Regions from separate parts of the Nocardia sp. JMUB6875 genome, predicted to be linked through region 1. Evidence: riboswitches for the same ligand, from Rfam matches in the RefSeq annotation. Region 1 holds a riboswitch; the other holds the start of a gene.
The links. Region 1 has a riboswitch for S-adenosylmethionine ahead of ACAM49_RS12820 (rhodanese-like domain-containing protein). Riboswitches for the same ligand answer to the same signal wherever they lie in the genome.
Positions count from the first base shown of each region.

Region 2: another riboswitch for S-adenosylmethionine. It lies ahead of ACAM49_RS06850 (bifunctional o-acetylhomoserine/o-acetylserine sulfhydrylase); the one in region 1 lies ahead of ACAM49_RS12820 (rhodanese-like domain-containing protein).

Region 1 covers NZ_BAAFGR010000040.1:6,078-15,433, forward strand. Annotated here, with positions in the region: gene ACAM49_RS12800 (CaiB/BaiF CoA transferase family protein) at 1-785, opposite strand, end outside; gene ACAM49_RS12805 (amidohydrolase) at 863-1,732, opposite strand; gene ACAM49_RS12810 (FAD-dependent oxidoreductase) at 1,819-3,225, opposite strand; gene ACAM49_RS12815 (hypothetical protein) at 3,467-3,916, shown strand; SAM riboswitch class IV at 3,979-4,095, shown strand; gene ACAM49_RS12820 (rhodanese-like domain-containing protein) at 4,110-4,532, shown strand; gene ACAM49_RS12825 (O-succinylhomoserine sulfhydrylase) at 4,529-5,743, shown strand; gene ACAM49_RS12830 (type 1 glutamine amidotransferase family protein) at 5,791-6,432, shown strand; gene ACAM49_RS12835 (MarR family winged helix-turn-helix transcriptional regulator) at 6,429-6,890, shown strand; gene ACAM49_RS12840 (HAD-IIA family hydrolase) at 6,904-7,662, opposite strand; gene fgd (glucose-6-phosphate dehydrogenase (coenzyme-F420)) at 7,960-8,967, shown strand; gene pta (phosphate acetyltransferase) at 9,249-9,356, shown strand, end outside.
Region 2 covers NZ_BAAFGR010000017.1:14,829-21,650, reverse strand. Annotated here, with positions in the region: gene ACAM49_RS06860 (MFS transporter) at 362-1,768, opposite strand; gene ACAM49_RS06855 (TetR/AcrR family transcriptional regulator) at 2,017-2,754, shown strand; SAM riboswitch class IV at 2,767-2,878, shown strand; gene ACAM49_RS06850 (bifunctional o-acetylhomoserine/o-acetylserine sulfhydrylase) at 2,975-4,324, shown strand; gene ACAM49_RS06845 (homoserine O-acetyltransferase) at 4,366-5,487, shown strand; gene ACAM49_RS06840 (hypothetical protein) at 5,690-5,851, shown strand; gene ACAM49_RS06835 (DUF3017 domain-containing protein) at 5,939-6,184, opposite strand; gene ACAM49_RS06830 (tRNA (cytidine(34)-2'-O)-methyltransferase) at 6,348-6,812, shown strand.

The DNA of each region.
Region 1 (9,356 bases):
GAGATCTCCAGCCCGGCAAGCAGTTCCGCGTAGAACTGCGGCTCGATGCAGCCGACCGCCATGTACTTGCCGTCGGCGGTCTCGTAGGTGTCGTAGAAGGCCATGCCGGTGTCGAGCAGGTTGGTGCCGCGCTCGTCGGACCACAGGCCCATGCCCTTCATGCCCCAGATCATGTGCGAAAGGGCAAGCGCGCCATCGATCATGGCCGAGTCGATGACCTGGCCCTTGCCGGAATTCTGACGTTCCACCAGCGCGGCGAGAATGCCGAAGACCAGGAACATGGAGCCGCCGCCGAAGTCGCCCACCATGTTCAGCGGCGGGACCGGGCGTTCGCCCTTGCGGCCGATGGCGTTCAGCACACCGGTCAGCGAGATGTAGTTGATGTCGTGCCCGGCGCGGTCGGCCAGCGGACCGTACTGGCCCCAGCCGGTCATGCGGCCGTAGACCAGGCGCGGATTGCGTTCCAGCGCGGCGTCCGGGCCCAGGCCCATGCGCTCGGTGACGCCCGGCCGGAAGCCCTCGATGAGCACATCGGCCTTCTCGATCAGCCCGAGCACCTGCTCGATATCGGCCGGATCCTTCAGATTGGCCTCGACGATGGTGCGGCCCCGCCACTGCGGGCGCTCCATGAAGCCCGGGAACCCGCCCGGCCGCTGCACCCGCACCACGTCCGCGCCGAGATCGGCGAGCAGCAGTGCCGCGTGCGGACCGGGGCCGATGCCGGCCAGTTCGACTACTCGGATGCCCGCGAGCGGGCCCTGCTTGGCGGTGGATGGAGTGCTCACGCCCTACCTCGGTTCGTCGTCGAATCCTGCGCACCGGCTCACAGAGCCGGTGTTGACGGTATGACAATAACGCGGATTCAGCGATCGACGATCGGGAGGGGCAGGGTATCCGGGGGAGGAAGTTTCGGCAGTTCCGAGCGCGGTAGCCGCAGGGTGGGGAGCTCGCCGGAGACCATGCGCGCGGTTTCCGGATCCTCCAGGGCGCGTTCCTTGGCGGGCAGTCCGTAGAAGGCGCGGGCATTGTCTTCCAGCACCTTGTGCAGATCGGAGCCGACCGAGTCGGCGATCAGGGAGATGTCGGAATCCCGGAACGGCCGCCCGGCCCGGGTGCCCGGCAGATCGGTGCCGAACATCAGGGCCTCGGGGTTGACGGTGTGGATCTTGCGCAGTGCCGCACCGACATTCATCGATACCCGCCCGAAGCCGGACGCCTTCACCTTGGCGCCCCGGTCGACCAGGTTGAGCAGATACGGCAGGCATTCGTCGGACATGCCCATGTGATCGATGGACAGCTTGGGCAGCTTGGTGATGACCGGCTCCAGCGAGCCCAGCATGGACCCGTCGATGTAGAGCTCCACATGCCAGCCGGCCAGCTCGTAGGCCCGCAGCGCCAGCATGGTGAGCCCGACGATATCCCCGCCCGCGCGCTTGAGATTGAACCGGATGGCCCGCACCCCGGCGCGGTTCAGATCGATGATCTGCGCGTCTGGGGCGTCCACCGGCAGCATGGTGACACCCACCCAGCCCTCGCCCAGCGCGTCGAGCGCCGCCAGCAGGTAGCTCTGATCGGTGCCCTGGAAGGACCCGCTGACCACGGCACCACCGTCGATATCGAAGCGGGACATCCGCTCGCGATAGTCGGCGATGGTGTACGGGTCGGGCAGGTGGCCCTCGTTCTCGACCAGCGGGAACCGCGGATCGAAGATGTGGAGATGGGCATCGAACACGTGATCAGCATGCCTCAGAACGGTGACATGTGCGGACAACCTTGTCCGCCAGGCGGATTCGCGCTGGTCAGCGCACCTTGTCGAAGTTAGAGCACCTTGTCCGGCTCGGAGGCGGCCAGCATGTCCTCGCGCTCGACGACCTTCACCCGCTCGCGGCCCTGCGGCTCGCCCAGCGCGCGCTCGTGCGCGTCGAGGCGGTACCAACCGGCCCACGTGGTGAACGGGATGCCCTTGCCCTCGAGGAACTCGGTCACGGCCTCCGGCTCCGGCTTGGCGGCCGGGACGAAGTCCGCGGCGTCGTCGAGCAGGCAGGCGATGGTCTCGTTGGCGTCGCCCTTGGTGTGGCCGATGAGGCCGACCGGGCCGCGCTTGATCCAGCCGGTGACGTAGGTGGCGGGCTCGTAGCGGTCCTTGCCGTCGGCGTCCTCGTTGACCAGCACGCGACCGGCCTCGTTGGGCACGGTCCCGGCCTGGTCGTCGAAGGGCAGCGACGGGATGTTCTGCGACAGGTAGCCGACCGCGCGGTACACGGCCTGGATGTCCCAGTCCTTGAATTCGCCGGTGCCCTTGCAGTTTCCGGTGCCGTCGAGCTGGGTGCGCTCGGTGCGCAGGCCCACGACCTTGCCGTTCTCGCCGAGGATCTCGGCGGGGTTCTCGAAGAAGTGCAGGAACAGCTTGTGCGGGCGGTCGCCGACATCGCGAATGGCCCACTGCTCCAAGGTGTTGCAGATCATGTCGACCTGCTTGGAGTGCCGGCGCGCGGCCTCGGAGCCCTCGTCGTAGTCGATGTCCTCGGGATCGACGATGACCTCGATGGTCGGCGAGTGGTCGAGCTCGCGCAGCTCCAGGGGCGTGAACTTGGCCTGGGCGGGACCGCGGCGGCCGAACACGTGCACTTCCAGGGCCTTGTTGGCCTTGAGGCCGTCGTAGACGTTCGGCGGGATCTCGGTCGGCAGCAGTTCGTCACCGGTCTTGGCCAGCACGCGTGCCACGTCGAGGGCGACGTTGCCGACGCCGAGCACGGCGACCTTCTCGGCGTCCAGGGGCCAGGTGCGCGGCACGTCGGGGTGTCCGTCGTACCAGGACACGAAGTCCGCGGCGCCGTAGGAGCCGTCCAGGTCGATGCCCGGAACCTCCAGGGCGCGGTCGGCATTGGCGCCGGTGGAGAAGATGACCGCGTCGTAGAACTGGCGCAGGTCCTCGAGGGTGATGTCGACGCCGTAGTCGATATTGCCGAGCAGGCGGACCTGATCCTTGTCGAGGACCTTGTGCAGCGCGGTGATGATGCCCTTGATGCGCGGGTGGTCCGGCGCGACGCCGTAGCGGATGAGGCCGAAGGGCGCGGGCATGCGCTCGTACAGGTCGATGCTCACCCCGGTGAAACCGGCCGGGGTGTCGGACTTCATCAAGGCGTCGGCGGCGTAAATACCGGCCGGTCCTGCGCCCACGATCGCAATGCGTAGCGGGCGGGTCGCTGCACTCTGTTCGGTCATTCTTCCGCGCACCCTTTGGGTCGAAACTAACTTGCCGTCTGAACTTAGCCGTCGTTCTTAGCTTAGGCTAAGTTGACGCCCTGGCCTCGGCGACCTCCATTGGCCCCCGACGCTGCAGCGTTGCTGCGTTGTCCTGCTATTCCCGCCGGGAGGGCGGAAATTCTGCTGATTCTATCGATGGCGCACGGCACCCCCTGCGCGCGGGCGGTGAAACTGCCGGAATGCCAGGCATGATCTACCCATGAGCGACGCCGAGGAGACAGTGGAGCAGCAGACCCCGATCCCGATCGATCAGAACGAAACCCGGAGCATGTGGCCGTTCCTGGTCGCCGCCGGTGTCATCGCGGTGGTGATCCTGGGCATCGTGATCGCCACGCTGGTCTCCCCGGTTGAGAACAATGTCACAGATCGCGATCGGCTCGCGGTCGCGGCGGGTGAGTTCATCAAGTCCCGTAGCGAGACCGGCAAATACGTTCCGGCCGTGGCCTGCAAGGGATTCGACGAGAACAACTCGCCGCTGAAGATCGCGGGCTCGACCGGCTCGAGCATCAACTTCGACAAGCTGGGCGACCCGGTCGTCGACGGCGACAAGGCCACCGCGCCGGTCACCTACAGCGTCGACGGCGCGCAGTCCACCTCGACTTGGCACTTCGTCAAGGAGAATTCGCGCTGGTTGGTCTGCAATTCGTGACAAGGTCCGAAGTCGCGGCCGGGGTTTGACACGGCGGCAGTTTTTTCGGCACTCTCATCCCAGGTCATGAGTACCAGCGCCAAGCCCCGGCTGGCTGGTCGGCAACCCTCCTCCGCGGTGGGGTGCTCCGGGTGACGACCTGGCCACGCATCGAGCACGCGGTGCGGCAAGTGCGGATTCACAGGAGGTACAGGTGAACTACGCGGGTGACATCACGCCGAAGCAGGCGTGGGAGTTGTTGCGCGACAATCCGGATGCGGTGCTGGTGGATGTCCGCACCGACGCGGAATGGCGATTCGTCGGGGTGCCCGACACCAGCGGCATCGGCCGGCCGACCGCGTTGATCGAATGGGTCGACGCCACCGGCACGCCCAATCCCCGCTTCGTGGACCAGTTGAAGCAGGCGCTCGCCGATCGCCCGCAGGATTCGGACGCGCCGGTGCTGTTCATCTGCCGCTCCGGCCAGCGCTCGATCGGGGCGGCCACCGCCGCCACCACCGTCGGCATCACCCCGTCCTTCAATGTGGTGGACGGCTTCGAGGGTGCGCTGGACGCCCAAGGTCATCGCGGCAGCACCGGCTGGCGCGCCGACGGACTTCCGTGGAGGCAGTCATGATCACCGGTGGCTCTTTCGACAAGCCGCTGCCCGAGGGCGTCGGCCCGGCCACGCAGGCCGTGCGCGGCGGCACCCGCCGTTCCGGTTTCGACGAGACCTCCGAGGCGCTGTTCCTCAATTCGGGTTTCGTCTACGAGAGCGCCGAGGCCGCCGAGGCCTCGTTCACCGGCGATATCGAGCACTTCGTCTACTCCCGCTACGGCAACCCGACGGTGGCCATGTTCGAGGAGCGGCTGCGCCTGATCGACGGTGCGGAAGCCTGTTTCGCGACCGCGTCGGGCATGTCGGCGGTGTTCACCGCGCTGGGCGCGCTGCTGTCCGCCGGTGACCGACTGGTCGCGGCGCGCAGCCTGTTCGGCTCCTGCTTCGTGGTGGCCAACGAGATCCTGCCGCGCTGGGGCGTGGAGACCGTCTTCGTCGACGGCGAGGACCTGGACCAGTGGGAGCAGGCGCTGTCCGTGCCCACCCAGGCCGTCTTCTTCGAGACCCCCTCGAACCCCATGCAGACCCTCACCGATGTGCGCGCGGTCTCCGATCTCGCGCACGCGGCGGGCGCGAAGGTGGTGCTGGACAACGTCTTCGCCACCCCGCTGCTGCAGCGCGGCTTCGATCTGGGCGCGGACATCACCGTCTACTCGGGCACCAAGCACATCGACGGCCAGGGCCGTGTGCTCGGCGGCGCGATCCTGGGACCGCACGACTACATCGACGGCCCGGTGAAAAACCTCATGCGCCACACCGGTCCGGCCCTGAGCCCCTTCAATGCCTGGACGCTGCTCAAGGGCCTGGAGACCATGCCGCTGCGCCTGCGCCAGTCGGTCGACTCCGCCCTGAAGATCGCCCAGTTCCTGGAGTCGCATCCGGCGGTGGCCTGGGTCAAGTACCCCTTCCTGTCCTCGCACCCGCAGTACGAGCTGGCCAAGCGCCAGATGTCCGGCGGCGGCACGGTGATCACCTTCGAGTTGAAGGCCACCGAGAACGAGGCCAAGAAGCGCGCTTTCGAGGTGCTCAACCGCCTGCGCATCATCGACATCTCCAACAACCTCGGTGATGCCAAGACGCTGATCACCCACCCGGCCACCACCACGCACCGCGCGATGGGCCCGGAAGGCCGTGCGGCCGTGGGTATTACGGACGGCGTGGTGCGTATCTCGATCGGTCTGGAAGACGTCGAGGATCTGCTCAACGACCTGGATCACGCGCTTAGCTAGGCTAACGGTCATTGACAGTATGCTGTCATTTTTGACAGCATACTGTCATGTTGAAAACCGTTCATATGGCCGTGTACGACACCTTCTCCGATTGGGAGGTGGGTCATGCGACCGCACACATCAACCGTGAACTCTGGCATCGGGAGCCCGGCACCTGGCAGGTGAAGACGGTTGGCATCACTGCCGATCCGGTCACTTCCATGGGCGGCATGCGGGTCCTGCCCGATCTCGTGATCGACGATTTGAAGCCCGCTGACAGCGCCATGCTGATCCTGCCGGGATTGGCCACCGAGTTCGATCCGGAGTCTCCGATCGGCGCCTTCGCGCGCAAGGCCCGGGAGTTCCTGGCCGCCGGGGTGCCGGTCGCCGCCATCTGCGGCGCGACCTTCGGGCTGGCGCGGGAAGGTCTGCTCGACGACCGCCCGCACACCAGCAATGACCCGGGATACCTTGCCTACTCGGGCTATTCGGGCGCCGAGCACTATGTCGCGAAGACCGCGATCACCGACGGTGATCTGATCACGGCCACCGGCACCCGTCCGGTCGACCTCGCCCGCGAGATCTTCGCCAGGCTCGGGATTTTCGAGCCGCACGTGCTGGAGTCCTGGTACAAGCTCTACGGAAACAACGATCCGGCGGGCTTCTACGAGCTGTACGAGTACGAGCAGCAGCAGGCGGCCGCACGATGACCCGGACCGGGCAGCAGCTCTTCGCCTCGGCGGCGGTCACCTCGTTCAAGCTGAACGGCCAATTCCTCGCCATCGCCGAGGAATTGGCCAAGCCCGCGGGGATCACGGTGGCCTGGTGGCAGGTGCTGGGCGCGGTGTTGCACGAGCCGCTGCCGGTGGCGGGCATCGCGCGCGAGATGGGCATCACCCGCCAGAGCGTGCAGCGCGTCGCGGATCTGCTGGTGGACAAGGGATTCGCCGAGTACCGCCCGAATCCGGCGCATCGCCGCGCCAAGCTGGTCGCCATCACCGAGGCCGGTCACGACGCGGTCCGGCGGATCGATCCGCAGCACGCGGCCTTCGCGAAACGCCTTACGGCGCAACTGGGTAAGCAGCGGCTGGCCGAGATCGTGGACGCGCTGACGGACCTGTCGGCCGCCCTCGAAGCGCTCGAGGACGACGCGACCGACGCGGCCTGACCGGATCCCCGAACTACGCCGAGAACGGATCCTTGGTCTTGCCGACCAGCGCCGCGACCGACGGCAGGATGGTGGTCGGGCGGTACGGGAACTGCTCGACCAGGGCGGGGGTGGAGATTCCGGTGGTGACGAGGATGGTGCGCATGCCCGCCTCCAGGCCCGCGATGACGTCGGTGTCCATCCGGTCGCCGATCATGACCGTGGACTGCGAGTGCGCGCCGATGCGGCGCAGCGCCGAGCGCATCATCAGCGGATTGGGCTTGCCCACGTAGTAGGGCTCCTTGCCGGTGGCCCGGGTGATGAGGGCCGCGACCGAGCCGGTCGCCGGGAGGATGCCCTCGCGGGAGGGGCCGGTGGCGTCCGGATTGGTGGCGATGAAGCGCGCACCCGCCGCGACGAGGCGGATGGCGGTGGTGATGGCTTCGAAGGAGTACGTGCGGGTTTCGCCGAGGACCACGTAGTCCGGATCGGAATCGGTGAGGATGTAACCGATTTCGTGCAGGGCGGTGGTGAGGCCGGATTCGCCGACCACGTACGCGGTGCCGCCCGGGCGCTGATCGTTGAGGAAGGTCGCGGTGGCCAGCGCCGAGGTCCAGATGGATTCGACCGGGATGTCGAGGCCGGTGTGCTTGAGCCGGGCCTGCAGATCGCGCGCAGTGTAGATCGAGTTGTTGGTCAGCACCAGGAACGGGATGTCGTTGTCGCGCAGTTCGGCGAGGAACTGGTCGGCCCCGGGCACCAGGTGGTTCTCGTGCACCAGGACGCCGTCCATATCGGTCAGGTAGGAGAGGATCGGATCTGCGCTCGAGTTGGTCACGCGCACATTCTCCGCTATCCCAGGACCGAGCGCTCATATATTCCTGCTCTTGTCGACCACCCGACCAGTCCGATCCTCGGAATACCGTTCCCCGACCCGGGGTTCGACGTCTTGGGTGTGACCCCTGCCGCACCGCCTCCCGCCGCTGACTATGGTGCGAGGTAAGTCCGTTTGCGGCGCCCGGCGCCGCAGACGACCGGCGGGAGGTTGGCCCGCACAACCCAAGCGCAGCAAGGCGACAGGAGTGCCCAGGTGAAGGACCTCAAGCTCGGATACAAGGCGTCCGCGGAACAGTTCGGCCCGCGCGAACTGGTGGAGCTGGCGGTGGAGGTGGAGGCGCACGGCCTCGACTCCGCCACCGTCTCCGACCATTTCCAGCCCTGGCGGCACAATGGCGGCCACGCCCCGTTCTCGCTGGCCTGGATGGCGGCGGTGGGCGAGCGCACCAAGCGCATCCAGCTCGGCACCTCGGTGCTGACCCCGACCTTCCGCTACAACCCGGCGGTCATCGCGCAGGCCTTCGCCACCATGGGCTGCCTGTACCCGGACCGCATCATGCTCGGCGTCGGCTCGGGCGAGGCGCTCAACGAGATCGCCACCGGCTACACCGGCGAATGGCCGGAGTTCAAGGAGCGTTTCGCGCGCCTGCGGGAATCCGTGGATCTCATGCGCGCGCTGTGGACCGGTGAGCGCGTCGACTTCGACGGCCAGTACTACAAGACCGTCGGGGCCTCGATCTACGACGTGCCCAAGGACGGCATCCCGGTCTACATCGCCGCGGGCGGTCCGCTGGTGGCCCGCTACGCCGGTCGCGCCGGTGACGGCTTCATCTGTACCTCGGGCAAGGGCATGGACCTCTACACCGAGAAGCTGATGCCCGCGGTCGCCGAGGGCGCGGCCAAGGTCGGCCGGACCGTCGAGGACATCGACCGGATGATCGAGATCAAGATCTCCTACGACACCGATCCCGTTCTGGCGCTGGAGAACACGCGCTTCTGGGCCCCGCTGTCGCTGACCGCCGAGCAGAAGCACTCCATCACCGACCCGATCGAGATGGAGGCCGCGGCCGACGCGCTGCCGATCGAGCAGATCGCCAAGCGCTGGATCGTGGCCAGCGATCCGGACCAGGCCGTCGAGCAGATCAAGCCGTACCTGGACGCGGGCCTGAACCACCTGGTCTTCCACGCGCCGGGCCACGATCAGCGCCGCTTCCTGGACCTGTTCCAGCGCGATCTGGCCCCGCGCCTGCGCGCCCTCTGACGGGTCGCACGTCACAGTCGAACGGGCGGTTTTCGGGGACGGACACCCCTTGCGGAATCCGGTCCCGGTATGCCGCCCGTTGGCTGAAAACCTGCCCCGGACCGGGACATATGTCATGTGATTGCAGTCTCGCGGCGGTGGCCGCGGGTATGGCTCGGCCGCAAAACCCCCGCTAGAGCGGGGGTTGACTTACTGATGGCAACTGTGCATAACTCGGCGCGAAAGTCGTGTTGCCAAGCGGACGCCGAAATTAGCCCATAACGGTCGGTAGTCTTCTGCTCATGGCTGCCTCACCGGTTTCCAGCGTCTACATCGCCTCCCCCGAGGGCGACACCGGCAAGTCGACGGTGGCACTCGGTGTCCTTCAGGCACTGGCCGCGACGACCCCC
Region 2 (6,822 bases), on a different contig from region 1:
TCCTAGGAAGGTGGTGCTCCCATTGCACGGCCGGTGAGCACCGCTTGTAGCGGACCCCAGCTGTTCAACAGACAACGTATACGCATGGCGCTCGGCACGGGACCTGTGGTGCCAAGTCCACGTACGCTGTGGCGTCAAGCAAGACAAGCGTACTGCTGCTATCGATCTCACCGCGCGGGCGGCCCCCGCTGTGCGGGAATTCAGTGCGGTTACCGATAAGTAGCTTTTCGGGTGACTTTCCGCACTTCCAGCATGCGAAATGCCGAAGGCCGCGGCAACCCCATTCCCGACCCTTGCGGAATGCGAGCGGCCACGGCCTTCGCCTCTGACCTTCACAAGGCCAGATATATCTTTTCGCCGGTCAGACTCCCACGTGCACGACGTGCTCGTCGCCCTCGAGCAGATTCTGCGGCTTGTCCCGGATCATGAACGCGGCGATCGGAATGCAGAGCAGGAAGAAGCCCGCGCCGATCAGGAACGCGATGTCGTAGGAGTGGATCGAGGCCCGCTCCAGCACATGGTCGATGGTCCCGTTGTTGCGCACGTACCGCTCGGCCACCTGCACCGAAATGGTGGTCAGCAACGCGGTGCCGATGGAACCGCCGACCTGCTGCGCGGCATTGAGCAGCGCACTGGCCACGCCCGAGTCCTCGTCGTCGACCTGATGCAGCGCGGTGGTCTGCATGCACACGAACAGGAAGCCCATCCCCAGCGCGATCAGGATCATGGCGGGCAGCAGCCCACTCGCGTAGCTGTCACCGAATTCCAGCCGCGACAGCCACAGCAGGCCCGCCGCGCCCAGCACCGAACCCGCCAGCATCAGCGGCCGCGGCCCGATCTTGGGCAGCACCGTCGAGGCGATGCCCGCCGACACCACGATGCCGGCCGGGAACGGCAGGAACGCCACACCGGTCTTCAGCGCCGAGTAGTGCTCCACGATCTGCAGGTAGAAGCTCAGGTTCAGGAACATGGCGAACATCGCGATCGGCACCAGCAGCGCGATCAGATACGAGCCGCCGCGGTTGATCTCGCCCGGAATACGCAGCGGCAGCAGTGGATTCGCGGTGCGGCGTTCGATGGCCACGAAGGCCGCCAGCAGCGCCACGCCCACCACGAACAGGGCCAGCGTGGTGGTGGCGGTCCAACCGTCCTCGGCCGCCCGGCTGAAGCCGTACACGATGGAGATCAGGCCCAGGGTGACCGTGATCGCGCCCGGCAGGTCGTAGCCGCCGGTGCGGGGTGCGGGCACATCCTTGACCACGAAGGCGAACGCGCCGACCAGCGCCAGCAGCGCGACCGGGGTGTTCACCAGCAGCGACCAGCGCCAGTCCGCGTACTCGACGAGCGCGCCGCCCGCGATCAGGCCGAGCGCGGCGCCGGCCGCGGAAACACCCGCGAACACGCCGAAGGCCCGGGCGCGTTCCTTGGCCTCGGTGAAGGTCACCGACACCAGCGACAGGGCGGCCGGGGCCAGCAGCGCACCGAACGCGCCCTGCAGCGCGCGGCCCGCGAACAGTTCGGCCTGGTTCTGGGCGAGACCGGCCAGCGCGGAGGCGGCGGCGAAGCCGATCAGGCCGACCATCAGGATGCGGCGGCGGCCCAGGTAGTCCGCCAGGCGGCCGCCGAGCAGCAGCAGGCCACCGAAAATCAGGGTGTAAGCGGTGAAGATCCACTGCTTGTCACCGTCGCTGATGTGCAGATCCTGCTGCGCGAACGGCATGGCAATGGTGACGATCGTGGCGTCCAGGACCACCATGAGCTGCGCCATCGCGATCACGGCGAGTGCGAACCAGCGCCTGGAGTCTTTTGCTGGAGTCGCGGAATCTTTTGCGGGACTTGCTTTTTCGTCTGTACCGAGAGCGTCCGGCGCTACGGTCATGAGCTTCTCCTCTTGGAGTTCGAAGACAGCTCAACCATAGTGGCCCCCACCGACAATTGGCGTCAAGGGAAATTTGTCGCACTGCGACAGTTGTCATAATGGGACAGGACGGACCGTTAACGGCTTAAGATGGAGGCATGTCGGAGTTGTCAAGTCACATCGGTGTGATCTCGCGTCACCGCCCCGGCGTCCGTGAACACCGCCCCGGCCTGCGCGAACGCAAGAAGCAGCAGACCAGGGACCGAATCATCGACGTGGCGCTGCGACTGTGCGACGAGCAGGGCTTCGACGCGACCACGGTGGAACAGATCGCCGACGCCGCCGACGTCTCGCCGCGCACGGTGAACCGGTACTTCGACAGCAAAGAGGCGATCGTCATCGCCCCCATCGAGGGCATGGGCCGGGTCCTCGCCGAGGCATTGCGCGCCCAGCCCATCACCGGCGATGAATTGCAGGCGCTGCTCGACGCCTTCCTCTCGGTCGTGGACCAGATCATCGAATCCGATGCGCCGGTGCCCTTCCGCTGGTTCCAGCAAATGCAGCGCATCTCACGCGAGAGCGTCGCGGTGCGCGCGCTGAGCATGGAATCGGCCGACACCAAGACCCGCGCCATGACCGACGTGCTGGCCGAACGCCTGCAGGTGCCCGAGGACCACCTGACGGTGCGCCTGATCGCCGCCACCTGGCACAGCATCATGCGGGTGGGCATGGAGTGCGAGTTCGACGAGGAATCCGAGTTCCCGGACTGCACCAACGCCGATACCGCGCGTGCGCTGGCCGACAATGTGCTGGCCGCCTTCCACGAATTCCGCCGCGTCTGCTGCGTATCCGGTGTGGCGAGCCCCACTTCCGAAGCGACCGCGTCGGCCCGTTAGAATCTCGCAACAGGTCAAGAGCATCAGCGTTAAGGCCCCGGCTTGCTGATCGGCAACCCTCCAGCTGCGGTGGGGTGCTCCGGGTGCAGACCGGGCGTTCGAAGGACGAACGCAAGCGCAACCAGGAGGTCTACCGAAATGTGTTGTTGTCGAAGCCCATTCGCTTCTCGATAACGTCAAACTTCCGCCATTCGGCGACCTTGTTTTTGGAGCAGAACCCATGAGTGACTCGACCGCGTCCGCGGCCGTTGCGGCTGACGACACCCTCGACCCGGCCAACTGGTCCTTCGAGACCAAGCAGATTCACGCCGGTCAGGCGCCCGATTCGGCCACCGGAGCGCGCGCCCTGCCCATCTACCAGACCACGTCCTACGCCTTCCGCGACACCGATCACGCCGCCGCGCTGTTCGGTCTCGCCGAGCCGGGCAATATCTACACCCGCATCATGAACCCCACCCAGGACGCGGTCGAGCAGCGCATCGCCGCCCTCGAGGGCGGCGTCGCGGCGCTGTTGCTGGCCTCCGGGCAGGCGGCGGAGACCTACGCGATCCTGAATCTGGCCGAGGCGGGCGACCACATCGTGGCCAGCCCGCACCTCTACGGCGGCACCTACAACCTGCTGCACTACTCGCTGCCCAAGCTGGGCATCGAGGTCAGCTTCGTCTCCGACCCCGACGATCTCGAGCAGTGGCGCGCGGCCGTGCGACCGAACACCAAGGCGTTCTACGGTGAGACCGTTGCCAATCCGAGCAGCTCGGTGCTCGACATTCCCGGCATCGCCGAGGTCGCGCACGCCGCGGGCGTGCCGTTGATCGTGGACAACACCGTCGCCACGCCGTACCTGATCCAGCCGCTGAAGCTGGGCGCGGACATCGTCGTGCACTCGGCCACCAAGTACCTGGGCGGGCACGGTTCCGCGGTCGCGGGCGTGATCGTGGACGGCGGCGCCTTCGACTGGACGGTGAAGAACGAGGCGGGCGAGTCCCGGTTCCCGGGCTTCACCACCCCCGATCCCAGCTACCACGGCGCGGTCTTCGCCGACCTCGGCGCACCCGCCTTCGCCCTGAAGGCGCGCGTGCAGCTGCTGCGCGATCTGGGCGCTGCGGTGTCGCCGTTCAACGCGTTCCTCATCGCGCAGGGCATCGAGACGCTGAGCCTGCGGATCGAGCGGCACGTGGCCAACGCGCAGGCCGTCGCGGAGTTCCTCTCGGGCCAGCCGGGCGTCGAGAAGGTGTACTACGCGGGGCTCCCCGGCTCGCCTTGGTTCGAGCGCGGCAAACAGCTGGCACCCAAGGGCGTCGGCGCCATCGTCTCCTTCGAGCTGGCCGGCGGCGTGGACGCGGGCAAGAAGTTCGTGGAGGCGCTGGTGCTGCACAGCCATGTCGCTAACATCGGGGATGTGCGCTCGCTCGTCATCCACCCGGCTTCCACCACGCACTCGCAGCTGACACCCGCCGAGCAACTGGCTTCCGGTGTCACGCCTGGTCTGGTGCGTTTGGCGGTGGGCATCGAGGGCATCGGCGACATCCTGGCGGATCTGCGCGCGGGCCTGACGGCGGCGGCAAGTTGACCGTGAACATCGAATCGAGGACGTCCCGTCACGCGGCCGAGTTGTTGCTCCCGCCGCCCGACGGGACGCTCGGGACCATTGCCATCGGGGATGTGGAGCTCGAGTCCGGGGCCGTCATTCCCGACGTGACGCTGGCCGTGCAGCGGTGGGGCGAACTCTCCGCGAACGCCGACAACGTGGTGCTCGTGGAGCACGCGCTGACCGGCGACTCGCATGTGGTCGGCCCCGCCGACGTGCACCACAACCAGCCCGGCTGGTGGGACGGCATCGTCGGCCCGGGCGCGCCGATCGACACCCGCGAGTGGTGCGTCATCGCCACCAATGTGCTGGGCGGCTGTAAGGGCAGCACCGGCCCGGCCTCGCTGGCGGCGGACGGAAAGCCTTGGGGCTCACGGTTTCCCGCGATCTCCATCCGCGATCAGGTGACCGCCGAGCGCAAGCTGTTCGATCTGCTCGGCATCGACCGCCTGGCCGCCGCCATCGGCGGCTCCATGGGCGGCATGCGGGTGCTGGAGTGGATGGTCGGCAGCCCCGAGCGGGTCGGCGCGGCCCTGGTGCTGGCGGTCGGCGCGCGCGCCACCGCCGACCAGATCGGCACCCAGACCACCCAGCAGGCCGCCATCACCTCCGATCCGGACTGGCAGGGCGGCGACTACCACGGCACCGGGCGCGCGCCCATGGCCGGCATGGGCATCGCCCGGCGCATCGCGCACCTGACCTACCGCACCGAGGCCGAGCTCGATCACCGCTTCGAGAACCACGCCCAGGGCGACGAGGATCCGTGGGCCGGTGGGCGCTACGCGGTCCAGAGCTACCTGGAGTACCAGGCCGACAAGCTGATCCAGCGCTTCGACCCGGGCACCTATGTGCTGCTCACCGAGGCCATGAACCGCTACGACCTGGGTCGCGGCCGCGGCGGCGTCGCGGCGGCGCTGGCGGCGACGCCGGTGCCGTGCGTGATCGGCGGGGTCGACTCGGACCGGCTCTACCCGCTGCGCACCCAGCAGGAGCTGGCCGATCTGCTGCCGGGTTCCAAGGGACTCGAGGTCATCCACTCCAAGGACGGCCACGACGGCTTCCTGACCGAGTTCGACGCGGTCGGCAAGCTCGCGCACGAAACGATGGATCTGGCGCGCGCCGCCCGGCGCGCGACCGGTCACTGAATCACCGCGCGTCCGGCCGCTGTATCAGCGCTGCCGAACCGCTGCAACTACGCTGCCTCACCCGGTGGCGCGTTACCTCGCGTGTCGTGGCTGTTTCGCGCGAATTGTCGTGACGCGCTTCCGGTTTCGCGCGGATGACACCTCCGTAACCGGACGCTCCGAATACGTGTGCGCGGAGCCCGGCGGCCGTAATCTGTGAACCATGACCGCCGCATTCGATGACATGGATCTCCGCGATCTCGTCGATCTGCTTTCCGAGGAAGAGCAGCGTGAACTCCGCCCGGCCATACTTCGCGTCCTACACAGACTCCCGGACCAGGAGATATGCCGGCGGGAACTCGGCCGCCGCATGACCTCGGTCTAGCCATCCCCCCGCCGCCGGTCGCCCGGCGGCACCCCTCTCATGATTCAGTGCCGCGACTCCGGTCGCGGCCCCGACCTCGGCGCGTCGCTAGGTGACGCCGAGGCTGCTGATGGTCGCGGCCAGCACGATGATCACGCCGCCCAGCACCGTCAGCCACGCGACGTCGAAGGCCTTGCCGCGCACCGCGAGCAGCCCCGCCCGATCGGTCGGCAGCATCATCCGCAGCGCCGCCGCCAGCAATGTCGCCCCGCCGAAGACGTAGGTCCCGCGGCGCCAGCGATCCCAGGCCAGCAGCACCACGGCCACCACCAGCACCGCGGCCACCAGCAGCATGGGCAGATTGTCGCGCACGAACGCCCCCGCGCGACTGCTGCGGCTCTCGGGTGCGGCATGGGCTGAATTCACCGCACGAGCTTAACCGGCCCTCCCCTGCCGCGAGCATCCCCAACCGGGTCGCCGAACAGTTCGGTTCCCGCCTTCTGCGATGCTGGTGCCCGTGTTCCATCTCGTGTTCTTCGAACCGCGCATCCCGCCCAATACCGGCAATGCCATCCGGCTGGCCGCCGGTACCGGCTGCGAGCTGCACCTGATCGAACCGCTCGGCTTCGACCTATCCGAGCCGAAGCTACGCCGGGCCGGGTTGGACTACCACGACCTGGCCGTTGTCACCGTGCATCCGAATCTGGCCACCTGCTGGGACGCCCTCGCGCCCGAGCGGGTCTTCGCCTTCAGCGCGACGGCCACCAAGCACAACACCGAGATCGCCTATCGCAAGGGCGATGTGCTGCTCTTCGGCCCCGAACCGACCGGGCTGCCCGAGGAGGTGCTAGCCGATCCCCGTGTCACCGAGCAGCTGCGCATTCCGATGCTGCCGGGGCGGCGATCGATGAATCTGTCCAATGCCGCGGCCGTCGCCGTGTACGAGGCCTGGCGGCAGCTGGGCTTCCCGGGGGCCGTCTAGCTTTCGCTAG